DNA from 3 places in the Pacificispira sp. genome. Region 3 is predicted to be linked to each of the others. Evidence: predicted binding sites of a transcription regulator. Region 3 holds the regulator's gene; each other region holds the start of a gene.
The links. Region 3 encodes LexA, which represses DNA repair genes until DNA is damaged. Its sites were predicted from a motif close to ATGTTCTANTTTGGTTC; they were not measured.
Positions count from the first base shown of each region.

Region 1: a site for LexA is predicted at 4,586-4,602, ahead of ACO06O_RS01385 (PA0069 family radical SAM protein). Genes of this name have one in related genera too.
Region 2: a site for LexA is predicted at 4,486-4,502, ahead of ACO06O_RS12495 (ImuA family protein). Genes of this name have one in related genera too.

Region 1 is NZ_CBDDHE010000002.1:277,199-287,217, forward strand. It holds gene ACO06O_RS01365 (site-specific DNA-methyltransferase) at 1-212, opposite strand, end outside; gene ACO06O_RS01370 (ribonuclease HII) at 338-982, opposite strand; gene ACO06O_RS01375 (cation:proton antiporter) at 975-2,489, opposite strand; gene ACO06O_RS01380 (PAS domain-containing protein) at 2,827-3,321, opposite strand; gene ACO06O_RS01385 (PA0069 family radical SAM protein) at 3,443-4,561, opposite strand; gene ACO06O_RS01390 (hypothetical protein) at 4,720-5,055, shown strand; gene ACO06O_RS01395 (DUF6925 family protein) at 5,062-6,057, opposite strand; gene ACO06O_RS01400 (TetR family transcriptional regulator) at 6,054-6,686, opposite strand; gene ACO06O_RS01405 (sensor histidine kinase) at 6,715-7,800, opposite strand; gene ACO06O_RS01410 (pentapeptide repeat-containing protein) at 7,797-9,116, opposite strand; gene groL (chaperonin GroEL) at 9,373-10,019, opposite strand, start outside.
Region 2 is NZ_CBDDHE010000006.1:367,173-377,191, reverse strand. It holds gene ACO06O_RS12505 (error-prone DNA polymerase) at 1-2,280, opposite strand, end outside; gene ACO06O_RS12500 (Y-family DNA polymerase) at 2,277-3,827, opposite strand; gene ACO06O_RS12495 (ImuA family protein) at 3,751-4,461, opposite strand; gene ACO06O_RS12490 (VOC family protein) at 4,753-5,169, shown strand; gene ACO06O_RS12485 (GNAT family N-acetyltransferase) at 5,178-5,669, shown strand; gene rfbD (dTDP-4-dehydrorhamnose reductase) at 5,680-6,585, opposite strand; gene rfbC (dTDP-4-dehydrorhamnose 3,5-epimerase) at 6,582-7,133, opposite strand; gene rfbA (glucose-1-phosphate thymidylyltransferase RfbA) at 7,130-8,023, opposite strand; gene rfbB (dTDP-glucose 4,6-dehydratase) at 8,032-9,105, opposite strand; gene ACO06O_RS12460 (hypothetical protein) at 9,194-9,694, opposite strand; gene ACO06O_RS12455 (SxtJ family membrane protein) at 9,999-10,019, shown strand, end outside.
Region 3 is NZ_CBDDHE010000004.1:275,445-285,463, reverse strand. It holds gene trpD (anthranilate phosphoribosyltransferase) at 1-757, shown strand, start outside; gene trpC (indole-3-glycerol phosphate synthase TrpC) at 754-1,557, shown strand; gene moaC (cyclic pyranopterin monophosphate synthase MoaC) at 1,561-2,043, shown strand; gene glp (gephyrin-like molybdotransferase Glp) at 2,040-3,248, shown strand; gene lexA (transcriptional repressor LexA) at 3,403-4,098, shown strand; gene ACO06O_RS09630 (ComEC/Rec2 family competence protein) at 4,106-6,262, opposite strand; gene gltX (glutamate--tRNA ligase) at 6,421-7,833, shown strand; gene ACO06O_RS09620 (citrate synthase) at 7,996-9,297, shown strand; gene lpxB (lipid-A-disaccharide synthase) at 9,336-10,019, opposite strand, start outside.

The DNA of each region.
Region 1 (10,019 bases), on a different contig from region 3:
GTGAACCGATCGTAAGCATCGAAATCGTCGAACTTGTCCCAGTCGTCGTCCACCGCGTCGACCTTGGAATTGTTCGGTCTGTAAAGAGAACCGGCCAACTGCAAGTTATAGGGTGGATCCGCAAAGATCATATCTACGGATTCTTCGGGAAGCGACCGCATTACTTCAATACAGTCACCGGTCAGAATTTGATTCTGCGGTAATTTTTTCATGATTCTTCATGAGCCCAAGTGCTTGCCAGAGCCCGAATCATGATTCTTTCAGGAGTCTGGGTCAACAAGTATCTGATTCGACTTGAATTTTTCTACATATAGAGTCCCAGCCGGGGAACGGGACTCTAGATATTGAGGGCCGTCTGAAGCCGCGCCTTGATGGGCGCGAAACTGGTCCGGTGGTAGGGCGTCACGCCCAAGCGATCCAGACCGGCACGATGGGCCGCCGTGCCATATCCCATATTGGTTTCCCAGCCATAACCGGGATAGTCCCGCGCCAGTTCGACCATGATGCGGTCACGCCGCACTTTCGCCAGGATCGACGCGGCCGCTATGGCGATTGAAGCGCTGTCGCCCTTCACGATCAGGCGGGTCGGCACGCCCAGTTTCGGGTCCCGATTGCCGTCGACCAGGGCACAGCCGGGGCGGTGCGGCAGGGCCGCCAGGGCGCGCCGCATCGCCAGAAGACTGGCCTGCAGAATGTTCAATTCGTCGATTTCGGCGACGCTGGCCTCCCCGAATGCGTGCGGGATTGCGGCGGCGAGTGGGTCAAAGAGCGCGTCGCGTCGGTCCAGCGAAAGCTTCTTGGAATCGTCCAGCGACGCAAACAGCGTCTCCGGCAGGCCGCCCGTCGCGTCGGACGCATCCGGCAGCACCACCGCGCAAGCCATGACCGGTCCGGCCCAGGGACCGCGCCCGACCTCATCCAATCCCGCAACCGGCCCGTCCGCTTCGGCCAGCAGCGCGCGCTCATGGCGCAGATCAGGCATTCTTGGGCTTGCCGGCGCCGCCCTTTTCCTCGGCGGCGGGTGCTTCCGGATCCGGTCGCGCAGAGGGTTGTTTCGGCGGGGCCTTGCGTTTCTTGGGCGGACTTGCGTCCATGGCCGCGTCTTCCGGCGGCGGGGCGGATTTGTCCACCTCGCCTGGCAGCTTCTTGCGGATCGGGCTCTCCTCCAGCTTCTGCGCGGCATGCCGGCGCATCCTGTCGATGCGGATTTGAAGCCAGGTCGCGATCCGGAACGCAACGGCGAACAGCGTCCTGGACGTCCGCTTCGTCACCTGCCATTCGCGGAAATAGGCGAAGCGCAGCAGCCCCCCGACGCTTGAAATATGCCCCGCCGCCCGGTGCCGGATACGCTTGTTCAGGTCGAACATCAGCGGGCTGGTCACCAGGGAGAAAACCGTCAGGGCCACGATCATCTTGTGGATTTCCGGCCCGATCACATTGGACGACAGTGCCACCGCCGCCATCACGAAAGAGAATTCCCCCAGCTGCCCGATGACCAGCGAAACAGAAAAGGCGGTCTGCCAATTCTGCCCCTGCAGGCGCAGGATGAAGACGTTCAGCGCCGTCTTGAACACGGCAACGAAGACCATGAGGCCGATCAACAGCCAGATGTTCTCCCAGACAAATGGCAGATCGATCAACAGGCCGATAGACAGGAAAAAGACCATCATCAGGATCGCCTGGATCGGGCCGGCATTCTCGTGGACTTCCTGACGCTGGGCGCTGTTGCCGACGATCAACCCGGCCAGGAAGGCACCGAAGGCGGGCGACAGGCCGATGACACCGGCGATGGTCGCGAAGCCGAAACAGAAGGCGAAAGCCGCCAATGGCTTCAGATCGGCATTCTTGCTGACAATCTGGTGGAAGGGCAGATCGACCTTCGCGCGTCGCGTCAGGAACAGGATGATGAGCACCAGAATCCCGATCGACAGCGCCACTTCCAGGATCATGTGCAGGATGGCGCCTTCACTCTCGGACGCCATATTGCCGATCACGACCAGCATCGGCGCGACCGCCAGATCCTGGGCGATCAGGATGCCGACGGCCAGGCGCCCGACATTGTTGCGAAGTTCCCCGGTATCCTCCAGCACCTTCACCGCGACAGCGGTCGACGACAGGGCGAGGCAGAACCCGAACAGAATCGCCCATTCCCGGGGCCAATCGAACAGCCCGCCCAGCACATATAGCGCGCCGACCGACAGGCCGATCTGAGCCAGGGCGGAGACGATGGCGACCTTCCAGATGGTCCGGAAACTGCGCAGGCTCAGCTCCATGCCGATGAAATACAGCAGCATGATGACGCCGAGCTGCGCCAGAAGATCGATGGTTTCTCGGTTGTCGACCAGGGATAGGCCGTTCGGTCCCAGGATCAGACCGGCGAAGATATAGCCGATAATCGCCGGCTGCCTGAGCCGGACCATGACCATGCCGCACAGAACGGCGGCGACGGCTACAATTGCAATTCCCGTGAGATCAGAAGCACCGTGCATGATGCCGCCATCTTAGCATGGAATTTCCGGGCGAATAGGACAAAGCCGTGAAATTGCTGAAAGATTTCAGCGGATCTAGAGCGGTATGCGATCAGATGGAATCACCTGAGATCGGCATGGCGGGTTGTCGGTTAGAAGCGTCGGCGCAGGCGATGCGGGGCATCGTCCAGCCGTCGCGACGACACCGACGGCCCGCCATGCCGACCTTCGGCGCCGTCTTTGGCTCCCTGGACCGCGTCGCGGCACGCTTCCGATGCCCCGCATCGCCACGCGCGCCGCTCCTAACCAGGAAACCGAAGATGGCGTCTCAGGCGGTTCCATCTGATCGCATACCGCTCTAGGTCTGGGTCTTCTCAAAGTCGAAGATGAGGAGCAGGCGGCTCACTGGCCCTTCATCGCCGAAGGGCAGCGTCAGGACACCGTATCGCCGGAAGCTCTTCGGCGCCCAGGTCAGGGTCGACCGCGAGTAATAGGGGCGACGGTGACGCACTGCCCAAAACAGACGTTCCGTCCCGTCATCGGCATCCGGCAAATCGCTGATCTTCGCCCCGGTGAATTCCTTACCCAGCATGTCGGTCAGCGCCGTTCCCGCAAGGCGTACCAGAAAGTCCTGATCGACGACCTCCAACACGGCCATCATGGTCAGCGCCGAACGCGGCAGGGCCAGGGGGTCGATATGTTCGATCGACGGCACGTCCGCCGTCTTCGGCAATTGCGTCCAATAGACGAAAGCGTCCTGCTGACCGACGGTCGGCAGGTCGGCCGCGTTGAACGTGGTTACCATGGAACCGGCGGGTTCTGCTTCGTCACGGGGAAACGGGTCGGTGGCCATCCGACAAACCTTCATGTTCGCGCCTCGATGGGCGCTGCATAACAAGGTTAACGGGCCCTGTCGAACCAATGCTGGCACAGAATGCCGTGCAATTTGCTACTGGCGGTCGAACGCCTTGAAATCAAAACAAATCCATCTGCGGGCTGGGCAGTTTGGGGGCAATGAAAGCGCTGCAATCCAGATCCGACTGGCGGCGCGTATCGAGACCGAGCTTGCGGCGGGCAAGGCGGAACCGGTTTGCGATCAAATCCGCAAAGGGCCCGGTGCCGCGCATGCGCTTGCCAAACTGAGCCTGATTCAGCGCGCCGTCCCGGCTTTGCCGTATCAAGGACAGGACCCGTTCGGCACGGTCGGGATAATGGGCGTGCAACCATTCCTGGAACAGGTCCTTGATCTCCAGGGGCAGTCGCAGCATCACATAACCGGCGGACACGGCACCCGCCTCCACCACCCGTTCCAGGATCGTTTCGATCTCATGGTCGTTCAGCGCCGGGATCACCGGCGCAACCAGAACGCCGGTCGGAACCCCCGCTTCCGTCAGGCGACGGATCGCGGCGATGCGCTTCTCCGGTGTGCTGGCGCGGGGTTCCATCTTGTTCGCCAGATGCCGGTCCAGCGTGGTGACGGACAGCATGACCCGCACCCGGTTCTCCCGCGCCGCCGGAACCAGTAAATCCAAATCCCGGCAGACCAGGGCATTCTTGGTCACGATGGTATAGGGATGGCGCGCCTCGTTCAGGACCCGTAACAGGCCGCGCGTCGCCTCCGTCTGCCGCTCAACCGGTTGATAGGGATCGGTATTGGTTCCGAAGGCGATCGGAGCACAGCGATAGGACGGTTTGGCCAGTTCCCGAACCAGCAGTTCCGCCGCGTTGGGTTTCCAGAACAGTTTCGTTTCGAAATCGAGGCCGGGCGACAGGCCGAGATAAGCATGTGTCGGCCGGGCGAAACAATAGACGCAACCATGCTCGCAACCGCGATAAGGGTTGATCGACCGGTCAAAGGGGACATCCGGACTGTCGTTCCGCGTGATTACCTTGCGCGCGCCATCGACGCCCAGCTTGGTCTTCGGCGGCGGCGTGCCGGTACCGTCGACATCCTCGGCCAGCAGCCAGCCATCGTCGATCCTCGCCGTTTCATGCCGTTCGAACCGTCCGGTGCGATTCGTCACGGAACCCCGCCCCTTGGTCGGGCGGTCGGGGCGAGGGTCCGCCTGGGTCGTTTGATAGCCGATGTTCATGGACCCAACCTACAAACAAAATAGGAATAAATAAAGAACAAAAAGGGACATAATGTCCGTTTCGCATTTTCAGGGTATTTGGCGCAGTCCGGTTGCGGGATTCCCGGGCCGTTCCTACACTCTGCGAACCTGTCTGGAAGGAAAGGACGGAACGGTCCATGCCGTATGTTTCACGCGACGACGAAGGCCGGATCAACGGAATCGGCGACCGCCCGGCCCCGCATGCCAAGGAATTTCTGCCGAACGACCATCCCGAGGTGATCCGCTATCTGCGCGGGGCCAGCCCCAGCGCAATGATGGACCGCCTGAGCGCGACCGATACGGAGATGGCGCGTATCTCCGAGGATTTGATCGACGTTCTGGTCTCGCGGAACATCCTGAACTTCACCGATTTCCCGGTCGAGGCGCAGCGCAAGCTGATGGCCCGTCAGAAGCTGCGCAAAAGCCTCTCCGCGCTCAGCAACCTCGTCACCGACGAGGACGACATCATCTGATTTTGGTCACGCGACCGGCGGGATGGCGGGCTGGGTCTCGAACGCCTCCTGCCAGTGCGCCACGGCCGCATCCCCCGGCGAACAGGCCGCCAGCTTGCGCAAGGCGACCCGGATCGCCGTGCGTTCCCGCCGGGACAGGTCGGTCGTGTCGGGCGGCGGGCTTCCTGCACGGACACCGTCGCGCGCCAGGCGTTTCGCCGCCTCCAACTCCGCCTCCCCGAAACGGTCCAACAGGGCATCGAACGCCGCCATGTGGTTGCGATCCAATGTCGGCGCGGCTTCGCCGTCGCGCTGCAGGATCGGGTTCGGCGGACAGAAATGCAGCACAGGCACATGGCCCGGCGGCACCGGCACATTGGCGGAATGGGTCCGGCCGGATGCCAGAAGATCGGGCAGGATATGGGTATGCGGCCCGGGCGCGGTCCGCCCATCCGGTGCGGGGATCGGATTGTAGACCTCCACCCGGCCCAGGCGGCTTTGAAATACGCGGTGCGGCTGCCCGGCAAGGATCAGGCGATAAGCCTCTGCCCCTTCCGCCCCCAGAAGATTACGACCGATTTGGCCGCGCAATGCCTTGATCAGCGCCGGATCTGCGGTTCGGATCATCGCCTGCAAGGTCGGACGCCCCAATCCCAGATCGAACAGAATGGCGGAACGATCGTCTTGCCGGATTGCCTTTTCGTCCGGCCCCAGCTCAGCCAACCCAAACTTGCCACAGCCGATATCCGCCACGTCCTCCGGCAGACACAGATTGACCCCGTGCAGCCAAAAGTCGCGCCGTTTTGTCAGAAATTCATAAGGGGCGAGCCGGACCGGCCCGGACAGGGCGACACGCAACGCCCCGCCAACCCCGACGATCGTGCCGCCGTCCGCAGACAACCGTACCTCCTGCGGTTGGCCTTGCACGGTGTGGTATTCTGCAATCGCGCCGAAGACGGCAACCGTCCAACTTGTATCGGAATCCCTCAGGTACCGGTGAACGACTTCAACGATGTCCTTCAAGCGGGCGCCCCGTCCGCATCGTCCGCGGCAGCGCGACCCGCAACGGGTTTGAAGGAGGGCAACCAGCGCACCGCCCGCTCCGCCTGGGAAAGGGCCTTGTCCAGTGCGGCCATGGTCTTCGACAGGTCCTCGGAGTTATCCTCGAACCAGACCCGCAGGCAATGCAGCCAGATCGCCGCCAGGCCCTTGACCCGCAACGCCCCGGCGACACCGTCCGCGGATTCGCCCGCCGCCTCCAGATACCAGGCCATGGCACGCAGCCCCTGCGGCGCCATTTCGATGACCACCGCCGGATCGCCGGGCAGGTCCCTTCGGATTGCCAGAAGCGCGTCGCGGTGCGGCTGCAGGGCGTCGAAGCGGCGCATCAGCAGATCGAACAGCCGGTCGCGAACGCTTTCTTCCTCACCGAACTCCGGGTCGTCTGCCAGGATCGCGGCGTCGATCCGAACCAGGAACCGGGTGAGAAGGGCCGTCTTGCCGTCGAAACACCGACGTAGATCCCCCAGATCGCAGCCTGCTTGGGCCGCGATGTCGGTCAGCCGGACATCCCGATACCCACGTTCCGCGAACAGGGACAAGGCCGCGTCGATCGCGGCTGTCTCAATTTCCGAATCCGTCTTTCGTTCCATCGCCGGGCGATCCGATCCGTTGATCCTATCATTCGACCGCCCCCAACAGGCCGGCCAATCCGCCGTCATCGTCGCTCAACACCCGGTCCTCCGGCAGGCCGATGATGACCGTAGTGCCCATGCCGGGGCTGCTTTTGATTTCGAGCCAGCCACCATGGGAAATCACGATAGCGCGCGCGATCGGCAAGCCAAGCCCCGTTCCGGATTCCGCCGCGTTGAAACTGTAGGACGCCCGGCCGAAGGGCATCAGCGCGGTGGCGACATCGTTGCTCGACATTCCGATACCGTTGTCGATCACGCGGAGGACCGCGAAACCGCCGGTCACGCCATCATAGACGGCGCGTATCTCACTGCCCCTTTGTGAGTATTTGAGGGCGTTGGAAAGGAGATTTGTGAAAACCTGGGTCAGTTTCAGTTCATCGGCGAACAGTGTGGGCGCGGCATCGAACCCGCTCAACGTCACCGTGCTGCCCTTCTCGCCCGCCAGATTGCCGACGATCCGCACGGCTTGATCGATCACCACACCCAGTTCGACCGTCGATTCATCCATCGCATCCGGCCCGGAACTCAACTTGCCCAGTTCCAGCATGCTCTTGACCATGGCCAGCAGATACTGGCCCGACGCGTTGATGTCGTCGGAATAGCTTCGATAGCGCTCCGGCACCGGGCCGAAATGCTGATGGCTTATGACCTCGCTGAACCCGATAACCGCGTTCAACGGGGTCAGCATTTCATGCGACAGGTTCGAAAACAGCTGTGTCAGCGCCTCATTCGGAAGGGACCGCTCGGTGATCGCCCCCGTCCCGTCCGTCTTCAACAGATAGACCGGCCAGGCCTGTCCGGAATCGCCGCCACCGACGCCGTTCTGATCGAACATCATCGCCAGCCCGCCGCCCGATTTCAGGCGCGCCGGGATCCAGCGTCCGGCAAATGCCGAAGGATCGACGGGTGCCTCCGCGCCTTCCCCGAGATCGACGAAATTCCACAACTTCTGACCGAGGACACCGCGACCCGACCCCGCCAGTATCGCCATTGCCGACACGTCCGCATTGACGATGACATCGCCGTCCAGTTCGACCCAGGGCAAAGGCAATGGGGTGGAGCGGCCTTTCATCGGTCGCCACCTTCCGCCGCCGGGAAGCCGATGCACCCTTCCGCCTGACAGCTTTCGAAATTCGTCTCAGGCGATATGACCGCACCCTCCAGGCTGGCACCGTTCAGAATGGCCCCCGTGAAATTCGTGCCGGTCAGATCCGCGCGACGCAGATCCGCATTGGTCAGGTCGGCCCGGTTGAGGTCCGCGTTGCACAGACGCGCGCCGGTCAGAACGGCATTCTTCAAATTGGCCGACATCGTGCGCTTGCGATCGGTCAGGACAAGGGGGCTCAAATTCGCGTCCGTCAGGTCCGCTTCATTGCAATGCGCGCCGCCAAGGCGGGCCCCTCGCAGATCCGCCTCGATAAGCTTCGCCATGCGCAGATCGCTGCCGGTCAGGTCGATCAACGCCATATTGGCGACGGAGAGGTCCGCCTCGTAGAGGCAGGTCCGCCGCACCAGCGCCGCCGACAGGACCGCGCCCTGCCAGTCAACGCCGCGCAGAGAGACGCCTTCCAGCGTCAGCCGCGCGCCTTCCGTCGAATTCGACTGTACCCATTTCCGGTGCGCGGCCTTCATCACATCGATGTCTTCCTCAGCCTCCGCGAAAGTTTCCGGCAATTTCGCATTGGCAAGGGACGGGCTGGTCATCAGTGCGTAGTCCGCGATCGCGCCTGTCAGGTCCGCCCCATCGAACGTACTGTCGACGACCTCAACCTCCGTCAGGATCGCGCCCCGGAAGTCGGCATTGTCGACACGGCAGCCGGAAAAGCTGGTCCCTTTCAAATTGGCGTTGGTGAAGACCGCATTGCGCAAATCCGCCTGCCTGAAGGTGACACCACGCATCTCCGCGCCCGTGAAATCGGCGGCGAGGGCAAAGCTGTTGCCGATCTTGGCGCCGGTCATGTTCGCACCATGCACCGACGCACCGGACATGTCCGGGGATTGGGCATGACCTTCCAGATTTTCCAGCCCCGCATGCTTGTCGGCCTGGGCCAAGACCGCTTCGCGAACATCGACTTCGGTCATCATCGCGCCATTCAGCGAGGCGCCCCGGAAACACGCGCCGCGCAAATCCGACCGATGCAGCTTCGCGCCGTCCAGAACGGCACGGGTCAAATTCGCGCCATAGAAATTCGCAAACTGAAAGGATGACCGGTCCATCCTGGCATTTGTCAGGCTGGCACCGCTGAAATCGGCCTCGTCCAACAATCGCCCCTGCATTACCGCGCCATCCAGCGCGGCGTATTTCAACAAGGCACGCTTGCCGCTCGGCTTTCGTTCCAGAAACCGCTCATGGGCCGAAATAATGGAGTCCAAATCTTCTTTGGTCATACGCCCCGGCTGACTTCTTTCAACACTTCCCATCAAATCCCGCCGTTAACCATAGTATGGGAAGCGATTGAATTTTCCAGTCAGCGCCTCGCCAACCAAGGGATTTCCTGTGCGGCCCGCCCGCTCAGCCCCGGGATTAGGCATCAGGAACGGTTAAGAAATCGTTGTGATTCCGGGCCCCGCAGCCGGAAAAGAGAAAGGGCGGCGCAGATTGCGCCGCCCTTCCCGGAACAGTTTGCGGATGAAGCCGACAGGCTTACATCATGCCGCCCATGTCCGGCATGCCGCCGCCATGGCTGTGATCTTTGGGTTCCGGCTTGTCCGCGACCATGGCTTCGGTCGTGATCAGCAGGCCGGACACCGACGCGGCATCCTGCAGGGCGCAACGGACGACCTTCGCCGGGTCGATGACGCCTTCCTTCATCAGGTCGACGAATTCGCCGGTCTGGGCGTTGTAACCCCAGTTGGTGTCCTTCGATTCGCGCAGCTTGCCGACGATGACGGCGCCGTCCGCACCCGCGTTGTCGGCGATCTGACGCGCCGGGGCGGTCAGGGCCTTGCGGATGATTTCGATGCCGACCTTCTGGTCGTCGTTGCCGGCAGTGACCTTCTCCAGGGCCTTCAGCGAATAGAGAAGCGCGGTACCGCCACCGGCGACAATGCCTTCTTCCACGGCCGCGCGGGTCGCGTGAAGGGCGTCGTCGACGCGGTCCTTCTTCTCTTTCACTTCCACTTCGGTCGCACCGCCGACGCGGATGACGGCAACGCCGCCCGCCAGCTTCGCCAGGCGTTCCTGCAGCTTCTCGCGGTCATAGTCGGAAGTGGTCGATTCGATCTGCGCCTTGATCTGGCTGCAGCGCGCTTCGATTTCCTTCTTCTTGCCGGCGCCGTCGACGACGGTGG
Region 2 (10,019 bases), on a different contig from region 3:
ACTGTTCAGCAGGGCGCAGGCGAAAATGTCCGGGTGGTGGCATTTCAGCCAGGCCGAGACATAGACCAGCAGCGCGAAGCTGGCGGCGTGGCTTTCCGGGAAACCGTATTCGGCGAAACCCTCGATCTGTTTGAAGCAGTGTTCGGCGAATTCCGGATCGTATCTGTTCTTTGCCATGCCAGCGAGGAACTTGTCGCGATGGTTCTGTATCTGCCCGGTCCGCTTGAAGGTCGCCATGGCGCGGCGCAGACGGTCCGCTTCTTCCGGCGTATAGCCGGCGGCGACAATGGCGATCTGCATAGCCTGTTCCTGGAACAGCGGCACGCCATAGGTCCGCTCCAGCACCGATCTGAGGGCGGGTGACGGATAGGTGATCGGCTCCTTGCCTTGCCGCCGCTTCAGATAGGGATGGACCATGCCGCCCTGGATCGGGCCGGGCCGGACGATTGCGACCTCCACCACCAGATCGTAGAGCCGCGCCGGCTTCAGGCGCGGCAACATGGACATCTGGGCGCGGGATTCGACCTGGAAGACACCGATACTGTCCGCCTTCTGCAGCATGGCATAGGTCGCGGAGTCGTTGGCGGCGCGGAAGGAGGCCATGTCCATCGAGACGCCCTTGTGGGAGCGCAGCAGATCAAGGCTCTTGCGGATGCAGGTCAGCATGCCGAGTCCCAGGACATCGACCTTCAGGATGCCCAAGGCGTCGATATCGTCCTTGTCCCATTCGATCGTCGTGCGGTCCTTCATCGCCGCGTTGGCGACGGGCGACAATTCGACCAGGGGCCCGCGCGTGATGACGAAGCCGCCGACATGTTGCGACAGGTGCCGGGGAAAGCCGATCAACTCGGCGCTGAGCCCCAGAACGGCGTTCAGACGCGGATCGTCGGGATCCAGACCGGCTTCCCGCACATGCGCCGGGTCGACGCCGCTGGAGCCGCTGCCCCAGACGGTGCGGGCAAGCTTGGCCAAGCTGTCCTCGCTGATGCCGAAGACGCGGCCGACCTCGCGCACCGCGCTGCGGCTGCGATAGGAGATGACGGTGGCGGTCAGCCCCGCGCGCTCCCGGCCGTATCGGCGATAGATATACTGGATCACCTCCTCGCGCCGTTCATGTTCGAAATCGACATCGATATCCGGCGGTTCGCCGCGCTGTTCGCTGACGAAACGCTCAAAGAGCAGGTTATGGGTGTCGGGATCCACCTCGGTGATGCCCAGACAATAGCAGACGGTCGAATTCGCCGCGGAGCCTCGCCCCTGGCACAGAATCCCTTCGCCGCGGGCGAAGGAAACAATGTCGTGAACGGTCAGGAAGTAGGGTTCGAATTGTAGCCGGGAAATTAAGCGCAATTCCTTGTCGATACCGTCCCGGACCTTCTGAGGGATGCCGTCGGGATAGCGTTTGCGCGCGCCGTCCCAGGTCAGTCGGGCAAGCCGGTCCGGTGGGCTTTCCCCGTCGCCGCCATTCTCGTCCGGATATTCGTAACGCAACTCCGTCAGGCTGAACCGGCAGCGCTCGGCGATCTCCACGGTGCGGGCCAGCCAGTCCGGATGATCGGGGAACAGGGCCGCCATCTCCGCCGGCGATTTCACATGCCGTTCCGCGTTGGGGAACAGCCGGAAGCCGGCGTTTTCCAGCCGGCAGCCTTCACGAATGCAGGTGACGGTATCCAGCAACGGCTTGCGGGCCGGGATATGCATATGGACGTCGTTGGTAACGACCGGTGGAATGGCCCATTGCCGCTCCACCCATTCGGTGAAGTCCAGTCGCGCCCGGTCGAACCCGTCATAGAACCGGCCGACCGCGAGATACAGGCTTTGCCCGAACGTGCCCTTCAGTTCGGGCAGGCGGTTGGTAAAGTCAGGGCAGGGGCGGGTCGGCTGAACCGCGATGAACAGCGAACCCTTCCGGGCGTCGGCGACGTCTTCCAGATACAATTCGCATTGCCCCTTCGGCGCCCGGCGCTTGCCGAGGGTCAACAGGCGGCACAGCCGGCCATAGGCGGCACGGTCCGTTGGGTAGCATAAAAGCGACGGGGCGTCGGCCAGATCCAGCCGGACGCCGGGATGGAAGGCGACGCCCTGGTCCTGCGCGGCCATATGGGCGCGCACCACGCCGGCGAAACTGTTGCGGTCGGTCACGCCAATGGCATGCAGGCCCTTGTCCCGGGCGGCCTGCATCAATTCCTCGCCATGGGACGCACCGCGCAGGAAGCTGAAATTCGTGGCGGTCTGCAGTTCGGCATAGGCCGGCCCCGGTTTGCGGGAAGACGGAGTCATGAAAAGATTCCCTGAACCGACCATTGGTCGTCTCCCGCCGCCCGTTCCCGGCACAACCACAGACGCCGCCCCTTCGGTCCCGTGACCTGGTAATAGTCGCGCAACCCCTCTACCGGAGAGCGATCAAGCGCCGTCCACCATTCGGGCCACACTCTTTCCGGCCCCTCCATCCTGTCTGCCGGGAAGGTCATGCGCCGCCATGTGATGGCATTCGGCGTGCCGCTATCGGGGCAGAAGGTCACGTCGACGGGCTCGGGCCGGGTGAAAAAGCGCAGCGGGCGGGGCGGGAGGTCATCCGGTGCGCCCGCGCCGTCGGACGATATGCCGGATCTGCGGAACAGCCTGTCCGGCCGGTGACCGGGCAGGATTCCGGCCCGGTATGCCGCCTGCCCCTTCAACCGATGGCCAAGCCGGTCCATCAAAGCACCCAGCGCCAGCTTGTCCGGCGCGCCGACATCGTTTTCCAGGTCGGTCTGCCGGGTCTTCAGCGGCTCCACTCTGCGGGCCCAGATCAGGCTCTCCTCGATCCCGAAACCGGGATCCACCGTGGTCAGCCGATCTTCCAGCAATCGGAAGAGATGCGGCGCGGCCGCGGTCGGCAGGCTAGTGCCGACGGTTACGGCGCAGATCGTGCCATCGACCCGCCGGTACTGTGCCGCCAATTGCCGGACACCCAGCCCTTCCTCGCGCAATTGGGCGCAAAGCCGGTCCAGCAGATGCCGCGTGCTGTCGCGCAAACCCGTACCGTCGATCAGCGGTTCCGGCCACGAACGGCGCAGGGAATGCAGACGGGGCGGCTGATTGTAGGACAGATGTTCGGGCAGTCGGCCCAGAAGCTGATCCAGTCGGCGCAGCACGACGCCGCCGGCGCGTGCCATCAGACTGGCGCGGGGCAGGGGGTACAGATCGGCGATCCGCCGCAATCCCAGCCGGGCCAACAGGTCCGCGCTGTTATCCGAAAGGCGCAGGGCCTGTACGGGAAAATCCGCGGCCGCGTCCCGGGTCCCGCCGGGCGGCATATGCCCCCCTTCGGTGTGATAACGCGCGGCCGCCCAGGCCCCGCCCGGCGTATCCGCCATGCCCAGACGGGTATCGTACCCCATCGACGTGACTTGCCGGTGGATGGCGTCCGCCATACCCGCCTCGCCGCCGAACAGATGGGCGCAGCCGGTGATGTTCAGCCACAGGCCGCCATCGCCGTAATCGGGGATGTCTGTCGTCCGGCGCTCCACCGCGACCCAGGGACTGTACCGGTCCGCCCAACGCGACAGGGTCTGAAGTACCGCGCGGTCCTGGTCCCGCCGGGCGGGCAGGGTAACCAAACTGGGCAGGATCGCGCGGGCGTCCGCCAACGGCATGCCGCTATGAAGGCGCGCCTGCAGACCGGGGCGGTTGATGCCCAAAAGCCGGACCACGCCGCCCGCCGCCTCCGTTACGGCGAAGGGCTGTCGGATCAAGTCGGCGTCCAGGTCAGGCGGCGGTTTGCGGATGTAGCGATCGGTCGCCAACCGTGGCAGCCAAATATAGAGAAACCGGTGCGTCGTCATGATCGATCCTCCATTCCCCGGGGCATAATCCCTGCCCCCGTATCAAACGGACCGCCGTCCCGCCGGGGCGGGAGGCGACATACCATCGGCTGCGTGCCGGAGTCGGCGGCGCGGCAGCCCCGCCAATCCCGGCCAGACTCAATAGGATGGCCAGGCTGCCGCCTTCCTCGGCGGCGAGTTGCAGGCGGCGCCCCGCGACGGTGTCGGGCGGGGGCAACTCGGCGATGACGGCGTCGGCCTGGGCCGATCGCAGAATTTCCTCAAAGGCCCAGAACCCTTCACGCGGCCGGGGCGCGTCGATGAAAATCATCCGCGCGGCCTGATCCTGCTGCAGGGCGGGAGGATACAGACGGCCGCTATCCAGGCTGCCCGGGGCGGTGATCCAGAAAACCGGCTTCCCCCGGCCATGGCGTTGCATACCCTGGCGGACCATGGTCAGGGCGAACCCCGTCGCGGCGGCATCCCCGGCCGGCCCTTCGATCTGGTGCAGCCCGGACCAGGGCAGGCCTATCGCGTCCTGTCCGAACGACAGGGAAAAGAGCCGCCCCCCGGCTACGCCGGCATCGGGACGCCACTGCGCTTCCACCTGACGCAGGGCGTCGCGGGCGCGTTGAAAACGTTCTGATTGATCCATTTTTGTTCTCATCATTCTCCATTCTTGTTCTTCTGATATTCCAGAGTCAAGGATTGAGAACAAATCATGGACATGACGTTGTTCTGTGCCCCGTTCTTCCCGTCACACGGGTTATGTGAAGAGACCGGAAGGGGGCGTGGGCGAGGAGGAAACCGCGTCCCTGGAACCGCATTGTGCGGAGGAATAGATGCGATTCATCGGATTTGTCGCCCCGTAGGGGCGGCGCTAAACTCCCGCGTGTCCGCGAGAGAGATCCGCGCGAAGCTGCGGCGAAAGCAGGGAGGCCGGTCGATGGCCGTCACGTTCAACCATACGATCATCCACGCCCGGGACAATCAGGCGAGCGCAGCGTTCCTGACCGAAATTCTGGGACTGCAGCCGCATCGGACCCTGGCGCATTTCGCCGTCGTCCAGGTCGGGGTGACGTCGCTGGATTATTTGACAACGGACGGGGAGATCACGCCCCGTCACTTCGCCTTTCAGGTTAGCGAACCCGAATTCGATGAAATCTTCGCCCGGATCACGGCGCGGGGATTGTCCTATTGGGCCGATCCGTTCCGGAACCAACCGGGCGCGATCAATCACTGGGATGACGGGCGCGGCGTCTATTTCGACGATCCCGACGGTCATCTCATGGAAGTCCTGACCCGGTCCTATGGCAGCGGTGGGCTGGACGCGGAACACCCCAACCCGCTTTTGACGCAATGACCGCCCGGATGCCCCCTGTGCTGCGGGATGCCTGCCCGGCCGATGTGCCGGTGCTGGCCCAGATTTGGTACGATGGATGGCAGGACGGCCATGCCGGGCTGGTGCCGGAAAAGCTGGCCCGCAACCGGACGCTGGAAAGCTTTGCCGATCGTTTGATGGATGGCCTCCCTCAGGTGCGGGTGGTTGAGCTGGAGACGGGGGTCGCCGGATTCCACATGATCCTGGACGACGAGTTGAACCAGTTCTTTCTGGCCGCGGCGGCGCGGGGCCGGGGCGTGGCCGATTATATGATGGCGGATGCGGAGGAGCGGTTCCGGGCCGCCGGACGGGCAACGGCCTGGCTGGCCTGCGCCATCGGTAATGACCGCGCGGCACGGTTCTATGAGAAGCAGGGTTGGAATCGGGTGGGCGTGATAACCAGCCGGCTGAAAACGCCGGAAGGGGAGGTGCCGCTGGATGTCTGGCGGTACGAGCGCGTCATTCCCGCAGGGCCGGTCTAAACGCCGCCGTTTATGCCTTCGCGGCGAGGCGGCGGAGATCAGGCGCGATGGCGGTCACGTGATCCCGCAAGGCGTGCTGCCAGGCCGGCATGCCGACGCCGAAGATCTGATCCAAACCGGAGGAATCCAATGCGCTGTAATCCGGCCGCCGGGCCGGGCTGGGAAAACGGTCGGACGCGACCGGTTCCAGCCGGGCGCAGCGGATCGGCACGCCTTGTCCTCGCGCCAATTCCAATGCTTCTGCAATAAGGTCGTAGCGGCTCGCCGCACCCCGGCAGGCCGCATGGTGAATTCCGCCGCCGGTCAACGGTTGCGCCAGAATGGCCCAGATCAGGCGGGCCAGGTCGGGGGCGGCGGTCGGGCTGCCGGTCTGGTCGGTAACGACCTGCAGCGCCTCCCGTTTCAAGGCGGCGGCCAGCATGCGGTCGACGAAACCCGTCCCGAAATCGGGACCGTAAAGATAGGAGGTCCGCAGGATCACCGCATTGGGCATCGCGTCCCGCACCCGGGCCTCACCTGCCGCCTTGGTCCGGCCATAGGCGTTGAGCGGCGCGACCGGCATGTCCGGCTGGATCGGCAGATGCGGTCCATGGCCGAAAACGAAATCCGTCGAGATATGGATCAGACGCGCCCCGTTCTCTGCGGCCCATGCCGCGAGAACCCGGGGTGCCTCCGCATTGACAAGGCCCGCCGCTGCCTCGTCCTTTTCCGCCGCGTCGACATCCGTATAGGCGGCGGCGTTGACGATCCAGGCGGGCCGCAATCGGTCGAGGATCGCCGGCAGATCGCCGGGGCGGGCCAGATCGAACGCGTCGCGCGGTGGGGCATGGTAGCGCCGGTCCGGCGGCGCGGTCAGGGACAGCGCCCGTCCCAATTGACCGGTGCCGCCGGTTATCAAGCCCGGCCCGTGGGTCATGATGCCATATGGCAGCGCGGCGCGGCGGCGAAGGATACGCCGTTCAGGTCCTTGTCGCTGATGATCGGGTCCGCCAGCGGCCAGTCGATCCCGATATCGGAATCGTCCCAGCGGATACAGACTTCCTGCTGTGGGGCATAGGCGCCGTCGACCTTGTAGAAGACGATCGTATCGTCGCTGAGCGCCTGATAGCCATGGGCGAAGCCGCGCGGAACCCAGAAGCATTGCGGGGTCTGCGCGCTCAGTTCCACCGAAACCCACCGGCCCAATGTCGGACTGTCTGCGCGCAGATCGACGGCGACATCCAGGATCGCGCCGTTCAGGACACAAAGCAGTTTTCCCTGCATTTCCGGGTTTTGGTAATGAAGTCCGCGCAACACCCGCCGGGATGAGCGCACGATATTATCCTGCAGGAAGGGATCCTGGAATCCGATCTCGGCGAAGGCGTCGGCATTCCAGGGAATGTCGAATCGCCCGCGATGATCTCCAAAGGACGGATGGTCGATCACCAGGGGGCCGTCCAGCGACGAAAACCGCGTGACCTTCACCGAATTCTCCCATTGGCATCGACCAGGCGGCGCAGATAGCCGGCATAGTCGGACCCGGCATAGCCGTCGGCCAGCCGGGTGATCTCCGCCGCGCCGATCCATCCCTGGCGCAACGCGATCTCCTCCAGGCAGGCGACTTTCAAACCCTGGCGGCGTTCGATCGCGGCGATGAATTCGGCGGCGTCCTGAAGGGCGTCCGGTGTGCCGGTGTCCAGCCACGCCGTACCCCGGCCGAACTGCCGGACCCGAAGGCGACCGTCGCGCAGGTAGAGGCGGTTCAGATCCGTGATTTCCAGTTCCCCGCGGGGCGACGGGACCAACTGCCGGGCCAGTGCCGGGGCGGATGCGTCATAGAAGTAAAGGCCGGTGACCGCGAGATTGGATTTCGGCTGCTGTGGTTTTTCTTCCAACGACAGGGCGGTGCCGTTCTCGTCCATTTCCACCACGCCGTAGCGCCCGGGATCGGCGACCGGATAGGCGAAGATGCTGGCCCCGTCCCGCTGGGCATTGGTTTCCTGCAGAAGGCCGCTCAATCCCTGTCCGAAGAACAGATTGTCACCCAGGATCAGGGCCGATGGCGCGCCGTCCAGGAAGGGTTCGGCGATGGTCAATGCCTGGGCAATCCCTTCCGGCTTGGCCTGTTCGGCATAGTCGAAGGTTAGTCCCAGTTCAGCGCCGGTTCCAAACAATTCCCGGAATTTCGGCAGGTCGCGCGGGGTTGAGATGATCAGGATTTCCCGGATACCCGCCAGCATCAGGATCGAGACCGGATAGAAGATCATCGGTTTGTCGTAGATCGGCAGAAGCTGTTTGCTGAGCACACGCGTCATCGGGTAGAGCCGTGTCCCCGACCCGCCGGACAATACGATTCCCTTGCGTGCGGTGGTCATGTTCTACCCTATTCCGCCGCGCCCAGGCGTTCGCCGTCATAGCGGGATGCCATCACGTCGCGCCACCAGGCTTCATTTTCGAGATACCAGGCCACCGTCCGGCGCAGTCCGGCTTGCAACGGTTCCGACGCCCGCCAACCCAGTTCACGGGCGGTGAGCGCCGGATCGATCGCATACCGGCGGTCATGACCGGGCCGGTCCGCCACATGCCGGATCTGACCGGCATAGCCGCGCCCGCCCGCCGCCGGCCGCAGACGGTCCAACTCGGCGCAGATCGTTGTTACGACGCTCAGATTCTCCGCCTCTTCATAACCGGCGAGATTGTAGGCCTTGCCCGGCTCGCCCCGGTCGAGAACCGCGGCGATCCCGGCGCAATGATCGTCCAGATACAGCCATTCCCGGCGTTGCTTTCCGTCGCCATAGACCGGGAGACTCTGTCCGTCCAGCGCGCGGGCGATCATCAACGGGATCAGCTTTTCGGGAAATTGCCAGGGGCCGTAGGTATTGGCCGGGCGCGCGACCACGGTCGGTAGACCGTAGGTTTGGAAATAGGCGCGCACGAAGGCTTCCGCCGCCGCCTTCGACGCCGCGTAGGGAGAGTTCGGCAGGAATGCATCCGCCTCGGTAAAGGCCCGCTCTCCGGCGGCGCCATAGACCTCGTCGGTGGAGACATGCAGGAACCGAAAATCCCGGCGCTGATCCGCCGTCAGACCGTCGCGGAAATATCCCAGACAGGCGTCCAGCAGTTCGAACGTGCCAACGGTGTTGTTTTCCACAAAGGCGCGGGGGGCGTCGATGGAGCGGTCGACATGGGATTCGGCGGCGAAATGGACGATCGCGCGGGGCTTCTCGTCCTCCAGCAGCGCACGCATGGTTGCACCGTCTTCTACGCCGGCCTCCACGAAACGGTGACGGGCGCCGCTCGGTAGATCCGACAGGCGCCGCAGATCGGCCGCATAGGACAGCTTGTCCACCGAAATGACCGGACAGCCCCGGTTCAGCAATGTTCTGACGAAGGCCGACCCGATGAACCCGGCGGCGCCGGTTACCAGAACGGTCGACATGTGCGGGGCGCTCGTCATTCAAGGTTCCAGTCGGCGGGGGCGCTTGCTGCCGCCGAATGTGCCCCGTTGCGTGTCCCATGTCCACCGGGCAGGCGACTGCGTCCGGTCACAGAAACTCCTCCAACGCCAGGCCCTCCAGAATGTCCGGCGGTTCGTCGTCCAGGCCGATCTCCATGTGGATCGACAGGACGTGGGACAGCGCCCCATCCTCGAATAGCGGCAGGTCGACGCCGAGGATCTTCAGATGGGGGCGTTTGTACTGATCCAGATATCCGCAGACGATGCCGATGAAGGGATCGCGATGCATCGTCTGGAAGTAGCGGCCCTCCACCATTGTCCAGGCCTCCGGCGTGATCGACGCCTCGCCCAGCCGCTTGTTGGTGTAGTCGACGCCCCACCAGTCGACCAGTCTTGTGCCCCAAAGCACGAATCGGACGTCGAAAGGGTCGGTTTCGATCCGGGCAATGGATACCTTGCCCCACCAGCCTCTGAACTCGAAAAAATCGAAGTCCCGCCGGCCTGGGCCGCCCTCATTCTGGGCGCGTTTGCTTTGCCATGTCCGCACAATGTCGCGGAATCGGCCAAAATGGGCTGGATCGGCATCCATGGGGCAACGCCAATATCGCCAGTTTGTCAGTCGTTTAGCGTCAAGCGTCATGGGTGCCGCGCCATTTCTTACCCGCCTTTGGCCTCCTCCTGTCATTCACTATGGGGTGGCTGAAGGATGGAAGCAAATCGGTCCTCTCCCGTGGTCCGGTTTGCGCCTCGAAACGCTTGGGAAAGCGGCTTTCCGCTCACATTGACAGGGGGGCGCGCTACGAACTATTTAGGGGGCGCGGGGCAGACAACCGGGGGGCGGTTTTCTGGATGCGTGCCGCGCCGGACCAATCAGGATTGGACGATAAAGCGCGATGAGTGGCGTCCACGAGAGT
Region 3 (10,019 bases):
GACCGCCGCCGCCCTGGTCGTCGCGGCGGCCGGCGTGCCTATTGCGAAGCATGGTAACCGCGCCGCATCGTCCAAATCCGGCACGGCCGACGCGCTGTCGCAATTGGGCGTCGATCTGGATTGCCCATTCGCCAATATCGAGCGATCGATCGTCGAGGCGGGCATCGGGTTCATGACCGCGCCCCGACACCACGGCGCCATCCGCAACGTCATGCCGACCCGGATGGAACTGGGCATCCCGACGATCTTCAACATTCTGGGCCCGCTCTCCAATCCGGCCCTGGTTACGCGCTATCTGATCGGCTGCTTCCGTGCCGAATTCATTGAAAAGATGGCCGAAACACTCGGTGATCTGGGGGCGGAACGTGCCTGGGTCGTGCACGGCCACAGCGGCATGGACGAGATCAGCACGACCGGCCCGACCAGTGTCGCGGCCCTGGAAGGCGGCAAGGTCACCTGTTTCGAAATCACCCCGGAAGACGCCGGTCTGCCCCGCGCGTCGCTTTCGGAATTGCTGGGGGGAACGCCGGAACAGAATGCTACGGCGATCACGGCATTGCTGGACGGCGCTACCTCCGCCTATCGCGACATTGTTCTGTTCAATGCCGGCGCCGCCCTGATGATCGCCGATAAGGTTGCGTCACTGCGCGATGGCGTCGCTTTGGCAGCGGAGACCATCGATTCTGGCAAGGCCAAAACCGTTCTGGCCGGGCTTGTCCGCGTCACCAACGATTACCCCAAGGAGACCGTGGAATGAGCGACGTTCTGGCCAAGATCTGCGCGGACAAGCGGGACCACATTGCAGCACGCAAAACCGCCATTCCGGAGACCGAAATCCGGCAGCACGCCGAATCCGCGCCGCGGCCCCGGGGGTTTGCCGAGGCGTTGAGCCGGAAAGCAGAGGCTGGCGACTACGCGTTGATCGCGGAGATCAAGAAGGCGTCGCCATCGAAAGGCCTGATCCGGCCCGATTTCGCGCCGGTCGCTTTGGCCCGCGCTTATCGTAAGGGCGGCGCGGCATGCTTGTCGGTGCTGACGGACGAACCCTATTTCCAGGGTAAGGATCAATATCTGACCGCCGCGCGCACGGCGGTCGATCTGCCGGTTCTGCGCAAGGACTTCATGCTGGACCCGTATCAGGTCTATGAGGCCCGGGCGCTTGGCGCCGACTGCATTCTGCTGATCATGGCCGCGCTCGAAGACAGCATGGCCGCGACGCTGGAAAGCCTGGCCATGGAACTGGGGATGGATGTCCTGGTGGAAGTGCACGATGCCGAGGAGATGGATCGCGCCCTCACCCTGCGCTCGACCTTGCTTGGCGTAAACAACCGCAATCTCAAGACGTTGGAGATTGACCTGAAGACGACGGAAGAGCTGTCGGCAATGGTTCCCGAGGGCAAGGTACTGGTGGCGGAAAGCGGTCTCTACGCCCCAGCCGACCTGGCCCGGATGGCCCGTGCCGGCGCGATGCGCTTCCTGGTCGGGGAATCGCTGATGCGGCAGGACGATGTCGAGGCCGCGACGCGCGCCCTGTTGTCCCGCGCAGAAGCGGCCTGATCCATGACAGGGTCCCTCACCCATTTCGACGCGCAGGGCAATGCCGTGATGGTCGACGTCTCGGCAAAGGACGAGACGGAACGGTCTGCCACGGCGCGCGGTCTTGTTCGGATGTCGCCGGAAACCGTCGCGACCATTCGGGACGGCAAGGTCAAAAAGGGCGATCCGCTGACGGTGGCGCAGCTGGCGGGGATCATGGGGGCGAAAAAGACCCCGGATCTGATCCCGCTGTGCCACCCGTTGCCTCTGAGCTCCGTGAAGGTCTTCCTGACCCTCAATGAGGCCGACAACGCGGTGGAGATTGAGGCGACGGTCAAGCTCAAGGGCCGTACCGGCGTCGAGATGGAAGCCCTGACGGCCGTGTCGGTCGCGGCCCTGACGGTCTATGACATGGTCAAGGCCGTGGACAAGGCCATGCACATCACCGATATCCATCTGGTTCACAAGGCCGGCGGCAAATCCGGCGAATACCGGGCGGCGCCATGATCTCCGTCGCGGAGGCGCGATCGAGAATTCTGGCATCCCTCAAGCCGGTGGGCACGGAAACGGTGGCCCTGGCTGACGCCTTGGACCGGGTCCTGGCGGTCCCGCTCGATGCCTTTAGGCTGCAGCCGCCGAAAGACATGTCCGCGATGGACGGATATGCGGTCCGCGCATCGGATCTGCACATGATTCCGGTGGACTTGAAGGTTGTCGCGGAAGTCGCCGCGGGGGCTTCCTATGACGGCACCGTGCCGCCCGGCAGCTGTGTTCGGATATTCACCGGCGCGCCCCTTCCCGACGGGACAGATACGATCGTCATTCAAGAGGATACCCAGGCCGACGAGGACGCGGGTACGGTCCGAATCCTGGAAAGCGCCAGCCTCGGCACCTATGTCCGCCCCGCCGGATTGGATTTCAAACCGGGTGATACGCTGCTGCAGGCCGGCCATCGCATGACACCGCGCTCGATCGGCCTTGCGGCGGCGATGAACCGGCCCTGGCTGACGGTGCACAGACGCCCGCGCGTGGCGATCCTGTCCACGGGCGATGAAATCGTGTTACCGGGCGATCCGTTGGGTGAAAACCAGATCGTCAGTTCCAACGGTCCCGCCCTCGCCGCCGCCGTGACACGGGCGGGCGGCTTGCCAACCTTGCTGCCCGTGGCGAAGGACGACCCGGAGGCTCTGCGCGCTATCGCCGCCGGCGCGGCCGGTCATGATCTGGTCCTGACAACCGGCGGCGCATCGGTCGGCAAACACGACCTGATCGGCTCCGCCCTCGGCGAGGCCGGCCTGGAACTCGACTTCTGGAAGATTGCGATGCGCCCCGGCAAGCCCTTGATGTTCGGGATGCTGGCAGGCGTGCCCATGCTGGGGCTGCCGGGCAATCCGGTTTCCGCCCTGGTCTGTTTCCTGTTGTTCGGAATGCCGGCCATCGCGAAGCTTGTGGGCATGGGAGATACCGAACCTCAATTCGCCAGGGCTGTCCTGACCGGTCCGCTGCCCGAGAATGACCGCCGGGAGGATTATCTGCGGGCCGATCTGGCACGCGAATCGGATGGAACCCTGCATGTTACACCCTATTCCCGGCAGGACAGTTCCATGATGCGTCGTCTCGCGACGGCCGGATGTCTGATCCGGCGGGCACCGCATGCCGGATCGGCACAGGCCGGTGACCCCGTTGAAATTATTGACCTTTCGTCTTTCTAAGGCATCTCTTCGACTGAATATGTTCCTGTTTGTCCGCGTCATGTTCTAATTTTGCCCCTTGACACGCAATGTGAACAAAATTAGTCCAATAAATGTTCAACGACCGTGGCGGGGCTGGATTCCCGCCCTCGATTGACTACAAGGAGCGGATGGAATGCTGACGCGCAAACAATACGAACTTCTGATGTTCATTCACGACCGGCTGCAGAATTCCGGCGTATCCCCCTCCTTTGAAGAAATGAAGGAAGCGTTGGACCTGAAATCCAAATCGGGCATTCACCGCCTCATTACCGGACTTGAGGAACGCGGATTTCTGCGCCGGCTTCCCAACCGGGCCCGCGCGTTGGAAGTCGTGCGCCTGCCCGAAAACACCGCGCCGGAGCAGTTGCCGATCCGCAATCGCCGGGTCGAAATGCTGCGCCAGAAGGAAGTCGGCAGCCGCCGCTCGATGATGCGCGGTGGCGGTAACACCGTGCAATTGTCACTTTATGGCCGGATCGCTGCCGGTACGCCGATCGAGGCGCTGCGCGATCATTCGATGCTGGTGGATGTCCCAGCGACCCTATTGGGGCGCGGCGACCATTATGCGCTGGAGGTCGAGGGCGATTCCATGATCGACGCGGGCATTCTGGACGGCGACACGGTGGTGATCGAACGTTCCGAACATGCCAGCAACGGCGATATCGTGGTCGCCTTGGTCGAAGGGCATGAGGTGACGTTGAAACGTCTGCGCCGCAAGGGCGACAGCGTGGCCCTGGAACCCGCCAACTCGAACTACGAAACTCGGATTTACCGGCCCGATCAGGTCAATATTCAGGGCCGTCTTGTCGGATTGCTGCGGAAGTACTGATCCGGATTCAGCGCGCCCGTGTCCAGGGGCGTTCTCCGCGCCGCTCCTCCACCGTCACCAGTCTCAACCCGTCCCGGCCGGCATAGACGGCATATGTACCGTTGCGCTTCAGATCGGCCGGGTTAACGACCTGGACCTCGACGCAAAGAGATGGATGGGCGACAACCGGCGCACGGACGAGTGTCGATAAGGCACAATCCTCCCGAAGCGCCCTCGGATCGCTCACGAAGGACAAGGTCACGGTCTTGCCATTCGTAAGGCGTAGGGCCAGGGCGCAGCCTAGCGGATCGCAGCGGATCGGCGCGTCGGGTGTTTTGGCGAGGTCTTGCCAGTCGCCAAGAACCGGATAGGCGGTTTTCTCGCTCCACACATTCTGTGCAAAACGTTCCTTGCGGGAGGATTCGAGCCACAGCCCGTCCCGCCAGACGATGGCTGCCTGTTCGCCATCCTCATGCAGGATCGCAATTGGCGCCGCCATCCAGTAAGGCGATAGGATCCCGGCGATCAGGACGGGCAGGCCACAGAACCGCCAGGCCCGTTGCCAGATCGCACACCAAAGCCCCCCAACCGCCACCAGGGCCAGGCCCCATTCCGGCATGGCAGGGATCTGGGCAACCGAACCCGGCAGGTCGGCGACCTGTTCCGCGATCCAAAGAACCGCATCGATCCCCCATCCCGCTCCCATGGCCGGGATAGCCTCCAGGCCTATCGGCATCAGCGCAAGGCTCAGAAGGCCGAGTGGCATGACCACGAAAGTCACGATGGGAACCGCCACGAGATTGGCCAGAACGGAATAATGCGCCACCTGTCCGAAATGGTAGATCGCGAATGGGGCTGTAGCGACACCCGCGATCACCGTGGTCAGGCAAACGGCGGCGAGATACCGGACGGTCTTCCCGTGGGGCCCGTCCGTATCGATCCTTCCCGCCCAAAGCCGGTACTGCTCATAGACCGCGACCAATGCGATGACGGCGGCGAAAGATAACTGAAAACTGGGGCCGACGATGCTCTCCGGCGCCAGGATCAAGACCGCCCCGGCGGCGACCGCAACCAGCCGCATCGAAATCGCCAGCCGGTCGGTCAGGACCGCGATCAGAACAATCCCGGTCATCAGAAAGGCCCGCTGGGTCGGGATCGTGGCGCCGGACAAGATCAGATAGGCAAAACTGGCGATCAAGGCTGCAGCCGCCGCCCATTTCTTGATGGGCCGGTCGCGTGCCCAGGATTCACTCAAAGCCAGGCAGGTCCGCATGGTCACGAATACGATTGCCGCGACCATCCCGATATGCAGGCCTGAAATCGCCAGCAAGTGGGCCAGGCCCGACCGACGCAGATCCTCCAGCACGGGTTCCGGAACGCCGGACCGGTCCCCCGTCAGCAGCGCGGCCAGGACATGCCCCGACACATCAGGCCGCGCGGTGCGCAGCCGTGTAGACAGATCGGCACGAAACCGCTCGATGGCTGCGAGAATCTGGTCCGCCGGACTTATGGATGCGTCCGACCGAACCAAACGCCAGTGCGAAAAAGCGAACCCGACGCCACCCAACCGGTCGAACCAGGCACTGCGCGCGAAATCATATGCACCCGGGAAACTCGGGCGCGGTGGCGGAGAGACCCGGGCGGTCACCTGGATGCGCTGACCGATGATGGGCGCAGGATCGTCACGCCTCAGCTTTATGCGGATGGCTTCGGGCAGCGCGCCATTCCTCCACCATCCCGGTACCGCCAGATTTTCCAATCGGACCCGCGCGCCGTCGGCAAAGGGTTCGACCGCCACGACCCGCCCCGATACGCCGGACAGGACCCGCTCTCCCGCAAGGACGGGGGCTTCCGCGCGTGCTGTGGACCATCCGGCGATGATAAGACCGATTGCGGCGGCAGCGGGCAGAGCGAACAGGGCCGACCAAGCATCGGCCCGGCGCCACCAAGCCCAAACCAAGGCGACCGCGCAAATCGACAGAAGCGTAAATCCTGCTTCAATCGGCGGCTCGGATGGCAAGGCGAAGTAAACCGCGATGCCGGCGCCTAGAAAGACGGGCAACCACAAGGCCCAGCGTTCCCGCTCCGCCTTCAGCAGAACAAACGGAATGGCGGCAGCGTCACGCAGTGTCAGAGGCCGACCGCGCGGGACGGCCTCCGCCCCAAACATCCGATACCAACGCATGCCCATCCATCTTCCTCCGAAGCATGCGACCATAGATCGTAATTCATGACGATGCGACAGCCGTTTTCGGGCTTTGCCGCTGCCGTCCCGCCTGTGGTAAACGACCGACGTCCCATCAATCGTCCGGGACCGCCGCCCCTTGCCTGTCAGGAGTGACCATGACCGTCGTAACCCGTTTCGCCCCCTCCCCGACCGGATATCTGCATATCGGCGGGGCTCGCACGGCCTTGTTCAACTATCTCTATGCCCGGCATTTCGGTGGAGTTTACAAGCTGCGGATCGAGGATACCGACCGTAAGCGTTCGACCGATGCGGCGATTGAGGCGATTTTCGACGGTCTGTCGTGGCTTGGTCTTCAGGGCGACGGAGAGCCGGTCTATCAATCCGCCCGCGCCGCGCGGCATGTTGAGGTCGCGCACGACCTCCTGGCCAAAGGACATGCCTACCGCTGTTATTGCTCACAGGAAGAACTCGCAGCCATGCGGGAGCGCATGAAGGACGAAGGCCGCAAGACGCCCTATGACGGCACCTGGCGCGACCGCGATCCATCGGAAACCCCTGCCGGCGTCGATCCGGTCATCCGGATCAAGATGCCGCGCGATGGCGGCAGCACGACGATCCGGGACCTCGTACAGGGCGATGTGACGATCGAGAACGACCAATTGGACGATTTCATCCTGCTGCGCGCCGACGAGACGCCGACCTATATGCTGTCCGTGGTCGTGGACGATCACGATATGGGGGTGACGCACGTCATTCGGGGGGACGACCATCTGGTCAACGCTTTCCGCCAGTATCACCTGTTCCGAAATGCCGGATGGGATGTACCGGAATTCGCACATATCCCGCTGATCCACGGGCCGGACGGCGCAAAATTGTCGAAGCGGCATGGCGCATTGGGCGTCGAGCAGTACCGGGACATGGGCTATCTGCCGGAAACGCTGAAGAACTACCTACTGCGACTGGGCTGGTCCCATGGCGATGACGAGATCATTTCGGAACAGCAGGCAATCGAATGGTTCGACCTAGACGCCGTCGGACGGTCCCCGTCCCGCATGGATTTTCAGCGGATGGAGAATCTCAACGGCCACTATCTGCGGCAGGCGGATCCCGCCGGTCTGGCATCTACCGTCGCGGCGGCGCTGAATGTGGCGGAGAACCCGATCTTGGTCGAACGGCTCACGGCAGGCATGGCCGGGCTGACCCAGCGATGCGACACGATCCCGCAACTGATCGACGCCGCCCGGTTCTATGTCGAACCGCCGACATTCCCCCTGTCCGATCCGAAATCCGCGAAACTGGTCGCTGGCGCGGGACCTGTCCTGGCCAAGGAATTGGCGGACACGGCCTTGCAGTCCCTCGATCCCTGGACCGAGGAAGCCCTGCATGACGCCATGAAAAGTTTCGTGGAGGCGAAAGGCATCGGATTTGGTAAAGTGGCGCAGCCGGTGCGTGGCGCCCTGACGGGGACATTCGCTTCGCCCGATCTGACGCAGGTCATGCGTGTTCTGGGCAAGGAAGAATGTTTGGCGCGGATCGCCGCCCTTCCCGAGAATCCGGAGGCCGCCTGACGTTCGATTCAGGCGCGGCATTCCGACTTATTGTGCGCTGCGTCATATCCGGTTAATGTTCCGCACCGATTGCGGGGACACTACCGATCCAATGCCAAGAGGGCGCGATTTATGCCCGAATTTCATTGGCTTCGGTCTAAATAATTGACAGGAGGCGCCGGTATGAGCGACGCGAAAACGCATACAATGACCCTTACTGACAATGCGACTGGGAACAGTTGGGAATTGCCGGTCATGGCAGGGTCGGTCGGCCCGAAAGTAATCGACATCCGGAAGCTTTACGGCCAGACGGGCTACTTCACTTACGATCCGGGTTTCACGTCTACCGCGTCCTGCGACAGCGCCATCACCTATATCGACGGCGACCAGGGCGTGCTGCTTCACCGCGGCTATTCCATCGAGGATCTGGCAGAAAACTGCGATTTCATGGAAGTCTGCTATCTGCTGCTGCGCGGTGAATTGCCGAACGAGACCGAGCGCAAGGATTTCGAGAAGACCATCACCTATCACACGATGGTGCATGAGCAGCTTTTGAACTTCTATCGCGGGTTCCGCCGCGACGCGCATCCGATGGCGATCATGGTTGGTGTCGTCGGCGCGCTCAGCGCCTTCTATCACGACTCCACGGACATCAACGATCCGGAACAGCGCATGATCGCGTCCCACCGCCTGGTCGCGAAAATGCCGACCCTGGCGGCGATGGCCTATAAGTATTCGGTCGGGCAGCCGTTCATGTATCCGCGTAACAATCTCAGCTACGCGGCCAACTTCATGCAGATGACTTTCGGGGTTCCGGCGGAGGACTATCAAATCTCCCCGGCCGTCGAACGCGCCATGGACCGAATCTTCATCCTGCACGCCGATCATGAGCAGAATGCGTCGACCTCCACGGTCCGGATCGCCGGGTCCTCGGGCGCCAATCCGTTCGCCTGCATTTCGGCCGGGATTTCGTCGCTGTGGGGCCCTGCGCATGGCGGCGCAAACGAAGCCGTTCTCAGCATGCTGCATCAGATCGGTCACAAGAAGAACATCCCGGAATTCCTGGAACGCGCCAAGGACAAGAACGATCCGTTCCGGCTGATGGGTTTCGGTCACCGCGTCTACAAGAACTACGATCCGCGCGCCGGGGTTCTGAAGAAGAGCTGCGACGAGGTTCTGAAGGAACTGGGCGTCGAAGATCCGCTTCTGGAACTGGCCCAGGAACTGGAGCAAATCGCGCTCAAGGACGATTACTTCGTCGAGCGTAAGCTGTTCCCGAATGTCGACTTCTATTCCGGCATCATCCTGAAGGCGATCGGCTTCCCGACCTCGATGTTCACGGTGCTGTTCGCCCTGGCCCGGACGGTCGGCTGGGTTGCCCAGTGGAACGAGATGATCGCCGATCCCTACCAGAAGATCGGGCGTCCGCGTCAGCTTTTCCTGGGGTACGACAAGCGCGAGTTCCCGCCGAAATCCAAGCGCTGATCGCTCTTGCGAATTGATGGAAACACGCGGTCCGGAAGTCAGGCTTCCGGGCCGCGTTTCCGTTTCTGGACGATTTCCAGAACCGCTTCTGCTGCCGCCATGCTGGGCACGGCAGCGCCGTCGGGGCGCAGCGTCCCTAGGATCGGCGTCAGGGTCTCGATCTGTTGGGCGCCGGCAGCCCCGATCAAGGAGGTCAGGTGCGTCGCGATGCGCTCCGGGGTGCAATCGTCCTGCAGAGCTTCCGGGACGATCTCGCGGTCTGCAGTGATATTCAGCAGATGCGCATAGCGTGTGCGTACCAGACGCCGCAAAATCCAATATGTTAGCGTGTTCAGTCGATAGGCAATGACCGTCGGCACTTTGGCAATTGCCAATTCCAGGGCAACCGTACCAGACGCCGCCAGGGCAAGGTCGGACGCGGCCATGGCGTCATATTTGTCGACCGGATCGACAATATGCACGGGCATCGGCCACTCAGCGGTTACTTTCTCCAAATGGCCTCTCAAATGCGGGACGGCAGGCAAGACGATTCGCACGTCCCGCCCCACATGACCTTCGCAAAACAGTGCCGCGGCCTTCTGGAAGACCGACAAGAGGCGCTTGATCTCGCCGGATCGGGATCCCGGGAGAACACAAAGGACGAGCGTCCCTTCCGCCAGCCCCAAGCGGCCCCGGAACCCTACTCCGTCGCCCTTGTCGGCGCCGCTTTCCAGTATTGAATG